DNA from 2 places in the Streptomyces sp. SJL17-4 genome. Region 2 is predicted to be linked to the other one. Evidence: riboswitches for the same ligand, from Rfam matches in the RefSeq annotation. Region 2 holds a riboswitch; the other holds the start of a gene.
What was found. A riboswitch is a leader RNA that binds a small molecule or an ion and turns the genes downstream of it on or off. The one in region 2 is predicted to bind cobalamin.
Positions count from the first base shown of each region.

Region 1: linked by a shared signal. The riboswitch ahead of N5875_RS29785 (cobalamin biosynthesis protein) and the one ahead of N5875_RS13130 (ribonucleoside-diphosphate reductase subunit alpha) in region 2 are both predicted to bind cobalamin.

Region 1 covers NZ_CP104578.1:6,629,436-6,632,807, forward strand. The annotation lists gene N5875_RS29780 (cobyric acid synthase) at 1-472, opposite strand, end outside; gene N5875_RS29785 (cobalamin biosynthesis protein) at 469-1,443, opposite strand; cobalamin riboswitch at 1,477-1,609, opposite strand; gene N5875_RS29790 (hypothetical protein) at 1,732-1,953, opposite strand; gene N5875_RS29795 (inorganic phosphate transporter) at 1,966-3,246, opposite strand.
Region 2 covers NZ_CP104578.1:3,031,790-3,035,161, reverse strand. The annotation lists gene N5875_RS13130 (ribonucleoside-diphosphate reductase subunit alpha) at 1-1,344, opposite strand, end outside; cobalamin riboswitch at 1,477-1,626, opposite strand; gene N5875_RS13125 (GNAT family N-acetyltransferase) at 1,665-2,165, opposite strand; gene N5875_RS13120 (hypothetical protein) at 2,209-2,814, opposite strand; gene N5875_RS13115 (sodium:solute symporter family protein) at 2,898-3,372, opposite strand, start outside.

The DNA.
Region 1 (3,372 bases), 3.6 Mb from region 2:
CGGCCCGCGCGATGCCCATGTTCACGATGTCCGTGCGCCGCAGGTTGATCTCGGCCGGACTGCCCGCCCCCTCGCAGATCACGGCGTCGTACATGCCCCGGAGTTCCTCCAGGCACGCCATCACCGGCTCGAAGAGTTCCTTCTGCCGCCCCCCGTGGTAGCCGCGGGCGGACAGCTCGCCCACCGGCTTGCCCATCAGGACGACCTGGCTGGAGCGGTCGCTGCCCGGCTTGAGCAGCACCGGGTTCATCAGGGCGGTCGGCTCCACCCGCGCGGCCTGCGCCTGCATGGCCTGGGCGCGGCCGATCTCGGCGCCCTCGCGGGTCACGAAGGAGTTGAGGGACATGTTCTGCCCCTTGAACGGCGCCACCTTCAGGCCCTTGCGGACCAGCCAGCGGCAGATGCCGGCCGTCACGACGCTCTTGCCGGCGTCGGACGTGGTCCCGGCGACGAGCAGCCCCCCACCCCTCATGCGTTCCTCCGCTTCAGCGCGCTCACGATGGTCCGGCCGCCCACGCAGGCGGCCAGGGTCAGTCCGGTGATCCGGCGGGAGAGCCGGACCGCCCGGTCGATGTCGGCCACCTCGACGGCCCGCCCGGTCCCGTTGAGCACGGGCCGGTGCTCGACCCGTCCGGCGTACGACAGGGTGCCCCCGAGGCGTACGCCGAGGGCGCCCGCGAAGGAGGCCTCGACGGGGCCCGCGTTGGGGCTGGGGTGCTTCGCCGCGTCGGTTCGCCAGGCGTTGAGCGCACCGCGCGGGTTTCCGCCGGCGACGGTCGCGAGGACGGCCGTCAGCCGGGCCCCGGGCCAGCCGGCCACGTCGTCGAGCCGGGCCGAGGCCCAGCCGAAGCGGCGGTGGCGCGGCGACTTGTGGCCGACCATCGCGTCGAGGGTGTTGACGGCCCGGAAGCCGACGAGGCCGGGTACGCCCGCGACCGCGCCCCAGAAGAGGGCGCCGACCACGGCGTCGGAGGTGTTCTCGGCGACCGATTCGACGACCGCGCGGGCCATCGCGGGTCCGTCCAGGGACTGCGGGTCGCGCCCGCAGAGATGCGGCAGCCGCTCCCGGGCGACGTCCAGGTCCCCGGCGGCGAGCGCGCCGCCGATCGCGCGGGCCTCCCGGCCCAGGGTCGTACCGCCGACGACCGCCCACACGGAGGCGGCGGTCAGGGCGACGGCGGCGGCCGGCCGGTTCCGTACGGCCCGGGCGGCGAGCGCTCCGAGGGCGACGGTGGAGCCGGCGCAGACGGCGGTGTGCAGGGCACCCCAGCCGCGGTGGTCGTGGTGGAGGCGGTTCTCGACCGCGGCGGCCGCCCGGCCGAACGCGGCGACGGGATGTCCGCGGCGTGGATCGCCGACGAGCAGATCGACGGCGAGACCCGCGGCCGCTCCGTACGCGAATCCGTCCGGGGACAGGCGGCTGGTACTGCTGCGGCCGGGCATGGCGCATGTCCTCACTCAGGGTCCGCGCCCTGGATCGACGTGACCGGCGGCGAGAGTTCCTGGCTCCCGGACCCTTCGGATCCGGTCACAGTGGCGGGACCGCGCCGGATTCGCACCGGACTTCCTCTACTGCCGCCGTAATGGCCTCGGCAGTCCACCACGGCCCGAGAACACCCGTCAACTCACTCTTGACCTGCACCGGGTCACTGTGCGAAGCACCACAAACACGGCGGCGGGGCGGTCCGCACCCCGAAGGTACGGACCGCCCCGCCGGTCACGCTCGGACCGTCAGACGACGATCAGGTAGATGCCGTACGCCACGGCCGAGAGGCACAGGGCGAAGCAGGCGTAGGCGCCGGTGCGGGCCAGGGTGGCGGAGCCTCCCTGGGCGGCGGCCTGCTCCTGCTTGGAGAGGCCGATGATGCCGAGGGTGAAGAGGCCCACCAGGGCGACGGTCGCCACGAGGCTGACTCCGAAGACGGAGCCGAGAGCTGCCCAGTCGATCTTCATGTCGTTCGTTCCTTACACCGCTGCGGCGGGGGCGGGGGGCGCGGCCGGGTCGGTGGGAGCCGGTGCGGGGATGGTGGTCTTGAGCTCCTCGTCCGCGACGGCGGCGACGGAACCGGCGGCCGGCGGCGGGGTGACGGCCGCGATCGCGGTGGTCACCACACCCGCGGGCTCGGCGGCAGTGTCGTCGCCGTCGGCGGCGGCGTTCACGTTGTTGTGGTCGACCGGCTTGCGGCGGGACAGTGACCAGATGACGCCCGAGCCGGCGACGAGCAGGACCGCGACGGCGGCGATGCCCCAGGGGCCCTGCTTGGTGAGGAACTCGGCACCGGCGGCGACCAGGCCCGCGGCGGGCAGGGTCAGACCCCAGGCGACGAACATCCGGGTCGCGGTCGACCAGCGGACGACACCGCCCTTGCGGCCGAGACCGGCGCCCATCACGGCACCCGAGCAGGACTGGGTGGTGGAGAGGGAGAAGCCGAGGTTCGAGGAGGCCAGGATGACCGTGGCGGCGCTGGTCTGGGCGGCGAAGCCCTGCTGCGGCCGGAGGTCGGTGAGGCCCTTGCCCATGGTGCGGATGATGCGCCAGCCACCGAGGTAGGTGCCCAGGGCGATCGCGACACCGGCGGAGACGATGACCCACATCGGCGGGTTGGAGCCGGGGGCGAGGACGCCGCCGGTGACCAGGGCCAGGGTGATGATGCCCATCGTCTTCTGGGCGTCGTTGGTGCCGTGGGCGAGGGAGACGAGACCGGCGGAGGCGATCTGGCCGACCCGGTAGCCCTTGGCGGTGTGCTTCTCGTCGGTCTTGGCGCCGATCTTGTACGTCAGCCGGGTGGCCAGCATCGCGGCGAGGCCGGCGACGAGCGGCGCGGCGACGGCCGGGATGAGGACCTTGGTGACGATGGTGGAGCCGTTCACGGCCGACCAGCCGGCCGACATGACCGCGGCACCGATGAGACCGCCGAAGAGGGCGTGGGAGGAGCTGGACGGAAGTCCGAGCAGCCAGGTCAGGAGATTCCAGAGGATCGCGCCGACCAGCGCCGCGAAGATCACCTCTGTACGAATGCCCTCTTCGTTGATGATCCCGCCGGAGATCGTCTTGGCGACCTCCACGGACAGGAACGCGCCGACGAGGTTCAGCACGGCGGACATGGCCACCGCCGTCTTCGGCTTGAGAGCACCGGTCGAGATGGTCGTCGCCATCGCGTTCGCGGTGTCGTGGAAACCGTTCGTGAAATCGAACACGAGAGCTGTCACGACCACAATGGCGAGCAGCAGCGTGATGTGTTCCATTTACCCAGGCAATCGTTTGAGGTCAGTGGCTGGACGAACGTAAGCAACCTGAGTGAACGGAAGGTGAACTGGGTCGGGCGTTGTGGTGTCTCAAACCGGCGTCAAGGGATTCCGTTTACGGCTCCG
Region 2 (3,372 bases):
GGTCTCGCCGTCGTCGGTGACCTCCAGGATCTCCGTGCAGAGGTTGGAGGAGTGGACGGTGTGGCCGGGCTCGGCGGTCTGGTTGGCCGTCCGGTTCGAGGCGTCCTTGAAGGTCATCCAGCCGTTGCCGGTCTGGGCCAGGGTCCGCATCATCCGGCCGTACAGGTCGCGGGCCGGCATCGTCTTGCGGGCCAGGCCCGCGGCCTCGGCCTTGCGGTAGGCGGCGTCGAACTCCTCGCCCCACAGGTCGACCAGCTCGGGCACGTCCGCCGGGGAGAACAGCGACCAGTCGGCGTCGGCGTTGACGCGGCGCATGAACTCGTCCGGGATCCAGTGCGCCAGGTTCAGGTTGTGCGTCCGGCGCTGGTCCTCGCCCGTGTTGTCGCGGAGCTCCAGGAACTCCTCGATGTCCGCGTGCCAGGTCTCCAGGTAGACGGCGGCGGCGCCCTTGCGGCGGCCGCCCTGGTTCACGGCGGCGACGGAGGCGTCGAGGGTCTTCAGGAACGGCACGATGCCGTTGGAGTGCCCGTTGGTGCCGCGGATCAGCGAACCGCGGGCCCGGATGCGGGAGTAGGAGAGGCCGATGCCGCCCGCGTGCTTCGAGAGGCGCGCGACCTGGTGGTAGCGGTCGTAGATGGAGTCCAGCTCGTCCTGCGGGGAGTCCAGGAGGTAGCAGGAGGACATCTGCGGGTGGCGGGTGCCGGAGTTGAAGAGCGTGGGGGAGGAGGGGAGGTAGTCGAGGCGGCTCATCAGGCCGTACAGCGCCGTGACCTCGTCGAGCGCGCGGACCGTCGCGTCCTCCGCCAGGCCGCAGGCCACGCGGAGCATGAAGTGCTGCGGGGTCTCGATCACCTTGCGGGTGATCGGGTGGCGCAGCAGGTAGCGCGAGTAGAGGGTGCGCAGACCGAAGTAGCCGAAGCGGTCGTCCCCGGCCGCGTCGATGGTCGCGTCGAGCCGGTCCGCGTGCAGCGCCACGAACTCGGCGGTGCGGTCGGCGATCAGCCCCTCGCGGTGACCGACGGCGACGGAGGCCGAGAAGGAGAACGAGCCCTGGCCGGCCGCCTCGTCGGCGATCGTGATCGTCAGGAGCCGGGCGGCGAGCCGGGAGTACGCCGGGTCCTCGGCGATCAGACCGGCGGCCGACTCGGTGGCCAGCTCGCGCAGTTCCGCCTCGTCCGCGACGGCGCTGCGGCCGCGGAGCGCGGCGGCGGCGACCTTGCCGGGGTCGGTGTCGGGGAGATCGGCGGTGAGGTCGGTCAGGGTCCGCAGCAGCACGGTCCCGGGGCCGTCGCTCTCGACCGCGGTAGCCTCGGCGGACGCCGGATCGGCGGGCGCGATGGTCACGTGGGGGCTCTCCCTCGCTCGGCTCGGGGCCGCGGCGGGGGAAGGCGGGCAGGCGGGCATCCGTAACGCCGGACGCGACGCTTCCACCGGCCCACTCCGCGAGGCCCGGACGTCAGTGGCACCCGGAACGGACGGACCGGATGCGCCGTCGGCAGGTCCTCGGACTCACCTCGCCCGAATACGTCGTATCCGTACGAAGCACACCGTTGCGGGACAGTTCCGGATTCGCGCCGGATTCCCCTGCGTCGACAGCGAGGACGAGCATACATGTGGGGGGCGTCGCTCGCGGAACCCCCCACATGTTGTGTCGCGCCGTGGACTCAGAACTCCAAGGAGTAGGTGCGCAGTCGGTGGTCGGGGATCGGCTCCCAGTCCCGGTCCGGGGTGCGGACGAAGCCCAGACGCTCGTATATCCGGTGCGCGGAGACCATCGTGGCGTCCGTGGACAGCACGAGGCGGCGGCACCCGGGGAGGGCCCGTGCCCGCTCGACGCAGGCCCGTACGAGGGCCTCTCCGACGCCCCGGCCGCGGGCCTCCCGGGAGACCACGAGCATCCGGAACTCCGCCTCGCCCTCGACCGCGATGTCCGCCCACGGGGTGCCGCCGGTGGCGAAGGTCACCCCGCCGAGCAGCCGCCCGTCGCCGTCCTCGGCGACGAGCACCTCGCTCTCGCGCGCCCGCCGGGCCGTGTCCCGGAGCACGTGCAGATACGAGTCCTCCGCTCCGTACTTCAGCAGCCCGTCGTCCAGATAGGTCCCCGCGGTGAGCTCACCGAGGGCCTCGTACTCCTCGGGCCGTACCGCCCTGATCATGAAGTCCATGAGAGCAGTGTGCCTCCGGCCGGCCGGAGGCCCCCAGCGGGCTTCAGCCACCGGCGCCCACCGAGTTGTCGGGGGCGCCGTCCCCCACCGGCGGGAGATCGCCCCGCTCGACGGGCTGCCCGCCGCCCGTCCGCTCCGGCAGGACGGCGTCGAGCTCGGCGACGTCGGCGCGGTGGGTGCGTTCGGCGGCGCCCTTGAGTGCCTCCCGCTCCACCGTGAGAGGGGCGGCGACCTCGACGCGCAGCCCGTTCTGGGCGCGCACGTACGCGTGCTGCCCGGCGGTCCGCAGGTACCAGCGGTCGCCGTCGCGGACGCAGCCGTCCGGCCCGGCGTCGTTCGCCGCGGCGCACTCCTTCTCCGCGAACGGGCGGCGCTCGGCGGAGACGGTCAGGCGGACGCCGTCCTTCCGCAGGTAGGTGACCTGGAAGCCGTCGTCGCCGATGACCCCCGACGCCATCCGGGAGGCCTCGAAGCCCTCGGCCTCGGTGACGTACACATGGTCCTTGTCGGTCTGTGCCCAGCGGGCACGGGCGTCCAGCTCGGCGGGGCCGGGCGCAGGGCGGCCGCCCGCCGTCTCGGAGCCGCAGCCGGTGACGGCGAGGGCGACGGGGAGCAGGGCGAGCAGGGTGAGTCGTGATCCGGTGCGCATGTCCCGCATCCTCGCCCGGGGACGGCGAAGGCCGCCATGCCTCCGGGGGAGGCAGGGCGGCCTTCGTCAGGTCCGGCGGTGGATCAGTGGGTCTCGGCGCCGAGCTTCGCGAGCTTCGGGTCGACCCCGCGGTCGCCCGCGTCGGCCGTGTAGTCCTCCGGGGAGGTCTGGTCGACGCCCTCGGGGGCCTTGACGGCCTTGAGGACGAAGGTCAGGACGACCGTGACGAGGACGTTGAGGACGAAGGCGGTGAGACCGATGTAGCCGATCTCGCCGATGCCCGGGATCTCCGCGGAGGAGCCGCCGAAGTGCTTCTGGGTCGGGCTGGCGACCCCGTACGCGGCGACCGTGCCGTAGATCATGCCGACGGCCCAGCCGGCGAGCAGCGCCCAGCGGTGGAACCAGCGGGTGAAGAGACCGCCGACGAGGGCCGGGAAGGTCTGCAGGATCCAGATGCCGCCGAGCAGCTGGAAGTTGATCGCGACCGTCTTGTCCATGGTGAGGACGAAGGCGAGGGCGCCGACCTTGACCAGCAGCGACACCAGCTTGGAGACCTTG